4 regions of the Schinkia azotoformans genome follow, and region 3 is predicted to be linked to each of the others. Evidence: riboswitches for the same ligand, from Rfam matches in the RefSeq annotation. Region 3 holds a riboswitch; each other region holds the start of a gene.
The links. Region 3 has a riboswitch for thiamine pyrophosphate ahead of thiM (hydroxyethylthiazole kinase). Riboswitches for the same ligand answer to the same signal wherever they lie in the genome.

Region 1: linked by a shared signal. The riboswitch ahead of tenA (thiaminase II) and the one ahead of thiM (hydroxyethylthiazole kinase) in region 3 are both predicted to bind thiamine pyrophosphate.
Region 2: linked by a shared signal. The riboswitch ahead of P9E47_RS11505 (ABC transporter ATP-binding protein) and the one ahead of thiM (hydroxyethylthiazole kinase) in region 3 are both predicted to bind thiamine pyrophosphate.
Region 4: linked by a shared signal. The riboswitch ahead of thiD (bifunctional hydroxymethylpyrimidine kinase/phosphomethylpyrimidine kinase) and the one ahead of thiM (hydroxyethylthiazole kinase) in region 3 are both predicted to bind thiamine pyrophosphate.

What each region holds. Positions count from the first base shown of each region.
Region 1 covers NZ_JARSMD010000025.1:70,099-72,304, forward strand. The annotation lists gene P9E47_RS15405 (TPM domain-containing protein) at 1-697, shown strand, start outside; TPP riboswitch at 971-1,070, shown strand; gene tenA (thiaminase II) at 1,236-1,946, shown strand; gene P9E47_RS15415 (hypothetical protein) at 2,168-2,206, shown strand, end outside.
Region 2 covers NZ_JARSMD010000019.1:132,777-134,982, forward strand. The annotation lists gene P9E47_RS11500 (transglutaminase domain-containing protein) at 1-944, shown strand, start outside; TPP riboswitch at 1,027-1,127, shown strand; gene P9E47_RS11505 (ABC transporter ATP-binding protein) at 1,289-1,993, shown strand; gene P9E47_RS11510 (ABC transporter permease) at 1,986-2,206, shown strand, end outside.
Region 3 covers NZ_JARSMD010000021.1:56,211-58,416, forward strand. The annotation lists gene thiW (energy coupling factor transporter S component ThiW) at 1-180, opposite strand, end outside; gene thiM (hydroxyethylthiazole kinase) at 208-1,014, opposite strand; TPP riboswitch at 1,210-1,318, opposite strand; gene htpG (molecular chaperone HtpG) at 1,441-2,206, opposite strand, start outside.
Region 4 covers NZ_JARSMD010000019.1:127,396-129,601, reverse strand. The annotation lists gene thiE (thiamine phosphate synthase) at 1-213, opposite strand, end outside; gene thiD (bifunctional hydroxymethylpyrimidine kinase/phosphomethylpyrimidine kinase) at 210-1,019, opposite strand; TPP riboswitch at 1,089-1,187, opposite strand; gene P9E47_RS11465 (ATP-binding protein) at 1,337-1,762, shown strand; gene P9E47_RS11460 (SpoIIE family protein phosphatase) at 1,772-2,206, shown strand, end outside.

The DNA of each region.
Region 1 (2,206 bases), on a different contig from region 3:
AGAAAAGGCAACCTTGCTTAGTGAGCAATTAGAGATGGATATTATCATTGTTACAATCAATGATGATGAAGGAAAATCATCAAGACAATTTGCAGATGATTTCTACAAGGAACATGGTTTTGGATTTGCGGGAACGTCTGACGGTATTTTGTATCTTCTTAATATGGATAGCCGTGAAGTTTATATTTTTACAAGAGACCGAATCGTGGATTATTTTCCAGATGCGACAATTGAAGCAACGCTTGATGAGTTTTATCCATATTTGGGTGAAGGAAAATATAGTGAAAGTGCGGATGTTTTTTTAGATGAAGTGGAAAAAGTAATGCATGAGGGACTACCTATTAGTGCGGGAAACGGGCCATCAACAAGCCAAATTCCTAGCACAACGGTTGAAACTGTTCATACAACAAGTGATTCGGAGTTGATAAAAGAACTCACCCTTTATTTACTTATATCCATTGGGCTAGGTGCTGTTACAGTTGGTATTATGGCTATGAATAATCGTGGCCGCTCAACAGTCAATGCAAGAACATATTTAGAAAATAACTCCTTTGTTGTTACGAATACGGAAGATCAATACGTTCGTACAATGGTGACCCAACAAAAAATACAAAGGAATACAGGCAGCGGTGGAAGTTCGGGATCCTCTTTTGGTTCTGGTGGCGGTCGATCCGGTGGTGGCGGAAGGAAGTTTTAACGGCAGATAGTGAGAATCGATCTGAGTGAATGGTTTCTGAAACTAGGGCCGTTCGATGACGGATAATTTGCTTTTATCCGCACCAAATGGAGTTCAAGCCTCGTTTGATGCAAGATAATTTGAAATTATCTGCATGAAAGCGAAAAATGATTTCCAAGAATCGAGTTAGGTGTGAAAAATGGGAAACAATGTGAATAAATGATAAGTGATTCCTATAAATTGCTATTTCTCGTAAACTATGCCTATACTAATATATAGAAATCAAATAATTAATAATTCGACTAGGGGAGCATGAAAATGCTGAGAGAGATATGATCGACCCTTTGAACCTGATCTAGGTAACACTAGCGTAGGGAAGTGGAACTGGAACTGGCATTTTATGTGGACTATTATGTCTGTTTACCTAACCCATCTCTATTAAACTAGTGATGGGTTTTTGTATTTTATCGCTCCCAATGTTAAAGAGGTGAGAACATTCCATCAAATATTTTAGTAATGTTATATCGGAAACTGTCTTAAATAGAAAGGGGATAATATTTTGACGAACTTATTTACGGATCGATTATGGAACCGAATAGAGCCGATTTGGAAGTCATATTTGGAGCATCCTTTTGTGAAAGGGCTTGGAGAGGGCTGGTTAGAGAAGGATAAATTCAAGCATTATATGAAGCAGGACTATGTTTACTTAATTGAATATTGTCGACTTTTTGCTTTGGGAAGTGCTAAAGCACAGGACTTAAAAACGATGACTATATTCGCGAAACTTCTTCATGGCACGTTGGATATGGAAATGGAACTTCATCGTCAATATGCCGCTCGATTCGGAATTTCTCATGATGAGCTGGAAGCAACGGAGGCAGGCGCTACAACAACAGCTTATACAAGCTACATGCTAAACATAGCACAACTTGGAGGAATTGAAAATGTAGTCGCATCTGTCCTTGCATGCGCTTGGAGTTATAGCTTTATCGGTAAAGAACTAGCATCATGGCCGGGAGCAATCGATCATGAATTCTATGGTGAATGGGTAAAAATGTATTCATCCGATGAATTTACTGAATTAGCTGAGGATTGTATGAATCTGATAAACGAAATGGCGGAGGGAAAACCAGAACGAGAATTAGCTAAACTGGAGGAGATTGTAGTTAAAACAAGCTACTTCGAATATATGTTTTGGGATATGGCGGAGAAACAAGAGGAATGGCCCGTTAAACTATATACACAAAGCAGGCTTATAAAACCGATGTGAAATGGGAATAATAGGGAACATAGTAAGAATACTACAGATTGTCTAGGGTTAATCATTGAAAGAAGCGCCTAGGTACGTTATGCTTAGTATAGAAATAAGAATTTTTAAGAAAAAATAGAATAGTTATAATGCAGTAAAAAAGAGGATGCACCAATATAATTCCTTATCGTGCATCCTCTTTAGCTTATGGTCAACAGATGTTTAATAGGAGGATTATTATAATGAATACTAAAATTAGAAAAGTAAAATTCAACAAAGAA
Region 2 (2,206 bases), on a different contig from region 3:
AATATTTGAACTATTCTTTTCGCAGTGTAAATATGTCCTATAAAGCATATGGAACCGATATTACGATAACCCTTAAATTCACATATTATGAAACAGCAGCTGAAATGAAGTATGTTGATCAACAAGTAAATGCCATTTTGTCTAAGATCATAAAGCCTGAAATGAATAACCATGAAAAAGTAAAAGCTGTCCATGATTATCTTGTGTTGAATCTAGGGTATGATACTACCTTGATTAGCAATTCTCCCTATACGGCTTTAACAAAAGGAATAACAGCATGTAATGGTTATGCTATGCTCGCCTATAAAATGTTGAAGAAATTAGGTTTTGACGTTCGTTTAATTAGTGGTACTGCCAGTAGCCAAGCATATAAAACCCAAAACCATGCGTGGAATTTAGTGAAGCTGGACGATAAATGGTATCATCTTGATGTAACATGGGATGATCCCGTTCCCGATGAAGCAGGACGGATTTTTTATGATTATTACTTACTAACGGATAAAGAAATTTCAAAAAATCATAGTTGGAAACAGGGAGGAATAAATGGTGAAGAAAAGCCATACCCTGCTGCAACTACAGCTTATTTAGACCTTCTACAATCAAAGCTTTCTTCAACAAATGAAGCGGAGCGTTATCAAGAATTAATGGTAACAATAGGTTTACACTACTTGCTTCCGGAAAATACTGCAAGTCGTTTAATTGAATTGAGCGATATGATTGGCAATCAATTTGCAAGCTATAACAATGAATTTAACCTTCGCTATATTGATAACAAAGGTGATTTAAGCACAAACCTTAGACAAATCATTTATGATAATGCTGTTAAACATAAGGTAAAATCATGGAGTTTTGTCACTCTTCCTTATATAAGGGGGACGACATCTTTTGACCAACTGGTTATGATTTCGGATATTGTATACCAAAATGATCCGCCGAAAGATTAAGAATTTAAGAATTAATGAAAAATGATTGCAACGATTATAATAATGTGTTAAACCTAATATAGATGAAAATTTAATATTCTAGCGTTACTACTAGGGGTGCTGAAAAGGCTGAGAAAGACGATTGTCTTAACCCTTAAACCTGATCTAGATAATTCTAGCGTAGGGAAGTGGTGCTTGGTGTCTGTAATTATTTTTATTATTGGCATCATTCATGTTGAATACAACCACTTCTATTTAATAGAGGTGGTTTTTTTATTTGGAAAAAGGAGGGATTTCTAATAAAAGGGCATACTACGCTGCAATTTACAGATGTTGATTTTACATATAGTGGAAAGGAGCCTGTCATTGTAGAAAAATTAAATTTCACCGTAAAAGAAGGTGAATTTGTAAGTATTATTGGGCCAAGCGGCTCTGGTAAAACGACACTATTTCGGCTGATTACAGGTCTAGAAAATCCCACCTCTGGGAACGTAATAATCGATGGTTCAGCCTCCAGCCAACGTTTAGGCAGTGTGGGTTATATGCCCCAACAAGACTTGCTTTTACCTTGGCGAACTGTCTTGGAAAATGTAACTTTACCGTTGGAAATGGAGGCATCGAAACAAATAGTCCCAAAGGTGGAAGTGTATGACCTACTACAGGAATTTGGTTTGAAGGGGTTTGAACACTCCTATCCAGCACAATTGTCTGGTGGAATGAAGCAGCGCGTCTCGTTCCTTAGAACAATTATTACTGGATCTAACATTTTATTATTGGACGAACCATTTAGTGCGCTAGATGCCATTACAAGATTAACGATGCAAGAGTGGCTTTTAGAGCAATGGGAAAAAATGCAAAAGACCATTTTATTTATTACACATGATGTAGATGAAGCTCTTTTCTTGTCCGATCGAATTTTTCTAATCAATAGAACTCCGATAGAGGAATTTACGGAAGTTATAGTTCCATTATCAAGGCCCAGAAAAATAAGAGATCTTGCCGGGCAAGAAATTGTAAACATAAAGGAACAATTAATAGACCGGCTTCGAATGAAGGTGTACAATGGATAAATTTAAATATTATTTTTCTTCTATAACGATTATTTTATGTGTTTTTATTTTCTGGGAAATAGGAGCCGCGATTGTTAACAAGAAGTATATATTACCTTCTCCAACACAAATATTGCTTAAGCTGTGGGACTTAAAAGGTGTTCTGTTTTTAAATCATTTACCAGCAACGATGTTGATTATTATCGTAGGATTGTTGACTTCAATCATTATTGG
Region 3 (2,206 bases):
AACTGAGAATGCTTGCATTACCGCGTATCCCGGGCCTAATAACACGGCTGACAATACATTTATAAAATGCTGCATTGGAAAAACCTTGGCAAAGCCAAGTGGAATGAAGAATAAGTGACTTGTCAAAGTTCCTACAGCAACAAGCATCGCTGTCATTGTCATTTTCATTGTTTTTGCCATAGACACTCCTCCTTTGTTTTTGTTACCTTATAATCTTTCAAATTGGCTGTTTTGTTCAATTTGCGTCGGGCTTATAAGTGCTAGTTGATTAATAAATTCTATTTGAAAGCTACCTGGCCCAACCTCGGCTGTTTTGGCGGCGGCAATTTCTGCCGCAATTCCATATGTAGTAAGTGCAGCTACTGCTGCTTGGAGCGAGACACCTCCCACAGACGCAAATGCACCTATAACTGCAGATAACAAACAGCCAGTTCCAGTCACCTTTGTTAATAATGGATGACCATTACGAACTAAGAATGTAGTTGCCCCATCTGTAATGGTATCTTCTTTTCCAGTAACAATTACAGTTGCCTGAAGTTTTTGTGCTGCAAACCTAGCTAAATCAATAATATTCCCACCGCTTTTACCTGTTTCAACACCTCTGATCTCCCATGCTTGCCCTATTAGATTAGCAATCTCTGCTGCATTCCCTCTTATGAAGTTAACTTTAACCTCACGGAGTAGTTGTTGTGCCGACTCCGTTCTGAATTGAGTAGCACCAACTCCAACAGGATCCACCACAACCGGGATTCCCTTTTCATTGGCCGCTTTACCGGAATTGATCATTGCTTTTAGATGCTCTCTGTTTAACGTTCCCATATTTAATACAAGAGCATTGGCCGCTTTAGTCATTTCCGCAACTTCTTCCGGAGCAGATGCCATGACTGGTTTGGCACCGAGCGCTAATAAACCATTTGCTGTAAAATTAGCTACCACTATATTTGTGATGTTATGTATAAGAGGCTTATTTTCTCTGATTTTGTTTATTAATTTGCTTGATATCTCTTTGTTCATTTTTATTCTCCGTTATTTATTATCTGTTATCGCTTAAAGTTATAGTTTTTTCGAATTAAAGATCAAATAGGAACTTTGATTCCCAGTTTGACTTTCAAGTTCAGCTTTCGGGAATCAAACTAGCCTATGATAACCGATCAATATAAAAAGCCAGATCCTCAAAACAGAACCTGGCTTCAATAACAATAAGAAAAGTATGTAAACCATCTACTTTCCTACGCCGGTATAATCCGGATCAGGTCCAAAGGGTTGAAAACGAAAATTTTTCTCTCAGCCCAGCATCCGGGCACCCCTAGTAGTTTTCCAATATTTCATATTAATCATATAACTTCAATAGCAAATTGTAAAGTAACTTCAATCATTAATTAAAGAAAATAGCCCTGAATTCCACACACAAGAATCCGGGCTGTTTTTGTAAAATAAAAATCACACCATAATCTTACAAATATCATTCGTAAATTCAACTGGGTCGTTAATTGGCAGACCTTCGATTAAAAGTGCTTGATTATACAATAGATTTGTGTATAATGCTACTTTCTCTTTATCACTGGCGAAGGCATCTTGTAACGACTTAAAGACGTCGTGGTTTACGTTGATTTCTAATACCTTGTCAGCCTTTACATTCTCGTTACCTGGCATCATGCTTAATATTTTTTCCATTTCGATCGTTACTTCACCATCTGTGGATAGGCAAACCGGATGTGATTTTAGACGCTTTGAGATTCGAACATCCTTAACTTTACCAGCTAAAATTTCCTTCATATAGCTAAAAAGCTCTTTGTTTTCTATCTGTTCTGCAGCTTTATCTTCCTGATTTTCCTCAGCTTCAATCCCTAAATCTCCGCTTGAAACAGATTTAAATTCTTTTTCTTTATACGTCATCAGCATCTTAATCGCAAACTCATCGATTTCATCGGTGAAATAGAGAATTTCATAGCCTTTTTCCGCCACCAGTTCTGTTTGTGGCATTTTATCAATTCTTTCAACAGAATCACCGGAAGCGTAGTAAATATATTTTTGGTCCTCAGGCATTCTTGATACATATTCATCTAATGTAACAAGCTTCTTCTCTTTTGAAGAGTAGAATAGCAATAAATCTTGTAATACATCTTTATGTGTTCCAAAATCGCTATAAACTCCATATTTTAATTGTCTGCCAAAGGAATCGAAGAAGTTCTCATATTTCTCACGA
Region 4 (2,206 bases), on a different contig from region 3:
ATTTTGTTTACAAATAGCCTGTAATTTTTTTGCCAACTTTATTTTTTCAGAGCCCTTTTTGGCATGGGTCCCCTTTTCTCTGAATTGAAAAAAAGTAATACCTCCTTCAATCGCTTCCTGTAGTACAATTTCAGGATCCTTCAAACAATTATTGCTCCCCATCACAAAATAAAGCTGAAGCTTTTTTCTTAGCTCTTCTTCGGAATATCTCATTTACATAATGCTCCCCTTTTATTATAGGCCCAATGATTCGTTGGACCGTGGCCTGTGCCGATTCGCAAATCATCTTCAATGGCAGCTTGAATAAAGTGTTTAGCAACTGATATCGAATCCACGATGTTTTTCCCTTTCGCTAATTCAGCCGTAATCGCTGCAGAAAACGTACATCCCGTTCCATGAGTATTCTTTGTAGCAATTCTCTTGCTTTCAAATTGGAAAAAGCGGTTTCCATCATATAAGAGATCAATCATTTGATCGGTTTCTTCGTGTCCGCCTTTAATCATTACATTTTTTGCACCTAGATTATAAATAAGTTTGGCAGCTTCTTTTCGTTCACTAAGATTTGTAATTTTAATGCCAGATATCACCTCTGCTTCAGGGATATTAGGAGTTATAACTGTTGCTATTGGCAATAAATAATCTTTTAGGGCTTCGATTGCTTCCGCTTGTAATAATGGTGATCCTCCTTTTGCAATCATCACCGGGTCTATTACAAGATTAGACCATTGATATTGCGTGATTTTTTCCGCGACAACCTTAATAATTTCACTGTTAAAAAGCATGCCTGTCTTTACTGCATCTGGTGTTAAGTCTGTACCGATTGAATCAATTTGCTTTGCAATACCTTCAACACTTAGCGGATATACCCCTTGTACACCAGTTGTATTTTGTGCTGTAATTGCCGTAATAGCCGTCATTCCATATACACCAAGTTCTTGAAACGTTTTTACATCTGCCTGGATTCCCGCTCCCCCACCGGAATCTGAGCCAGCAATAGTAAGTGCCTTGAAAACTTTCATTAGATACTCACTCCATTTCTTTTTATACAACACAAAAAGCCAACCAAAATAGGTTGGCCTTCTGTTTTAAAACAGAATTAGTCGCATTCCCTACGTTGGTACTAACCAAATCAGGTTCAAGGGTTAGACAATCGTCCTCTCAGCCATACGGCACCCCTAGCTAATCTTTCAGTATTTATATGAATCTTAATTTAGTATATCAATACTTTTTATCTTTGTTAAGTTACTAATTACACAAAAGTTTCATAATTAAGAAAACATTAACCAAGGCTTATAAATTATAATTAATTTAAACTTTTCATACAGGAGATTAATGAATGAAAACATTTACACTTACTTTTAATGATTTTACTTGCTATAGGTACCTCCGCAATGGGATCAGCGATTTTATTAAAGACATGGTCGCGGATGATTCTACTCTTGTTGAGGTCGTCCTAAATGAAGCGGTTAATAATGCTATTAAGCATGGAAGAAATAAAAAAGTGCTGGTACGGGTTAAAATTCAAAAAAATGGATTCCTAGTTATTAGGGTAAAAGATAGAGGCAAAGGCTTTGCAGTAGATGAAACTATTCAAAAGGTAAATGAAACTAATATGATGAAAGATATAAATTATACAACTTTAAAAGAATCAGGCAGAGGCTTATTTATTATGCAGCAGGTAATGGATAAAGTCATTTATAATAAGAAGGGAAATGATGTGTTGCTGGTGAAAAATATACAACGCAGAAAACAAATTCAATAGGTGATAAAAATGCGGATTCAGGATTTGAGTTTGAAAGTAAAGCTTGGTTCAATTTTTACAATTGCCTTACTTTTAAACTTTTTTGGATTTTATGTAATGATTAATTTTCTGGATGAACATAAACATGATAGTCATCTAATTAATCTAGCGGGTTCCCAAAGAATGTTAACGATACAAATGGTTAACGAGGCTTACCATGTGGCAGAAAGCAATCCCATCTATTACACTCAACTTCGTGTAACAGCCAAAAAGTTTGAGAAAAATCAAGAGGATCTTATTTTCGGTAATAATAGCTCCGGTATCCATGGAATAAAGGCGCCAAATATTACAGCCCACCTTGTAGAGGTATTACATGAATGGCAGCCTTTTTCACAGAAATTGGACAGGCTTATTAAGTCAGATGATCCATCTGAAAAGAGACAAATAGCGGCTGAAATACAACAA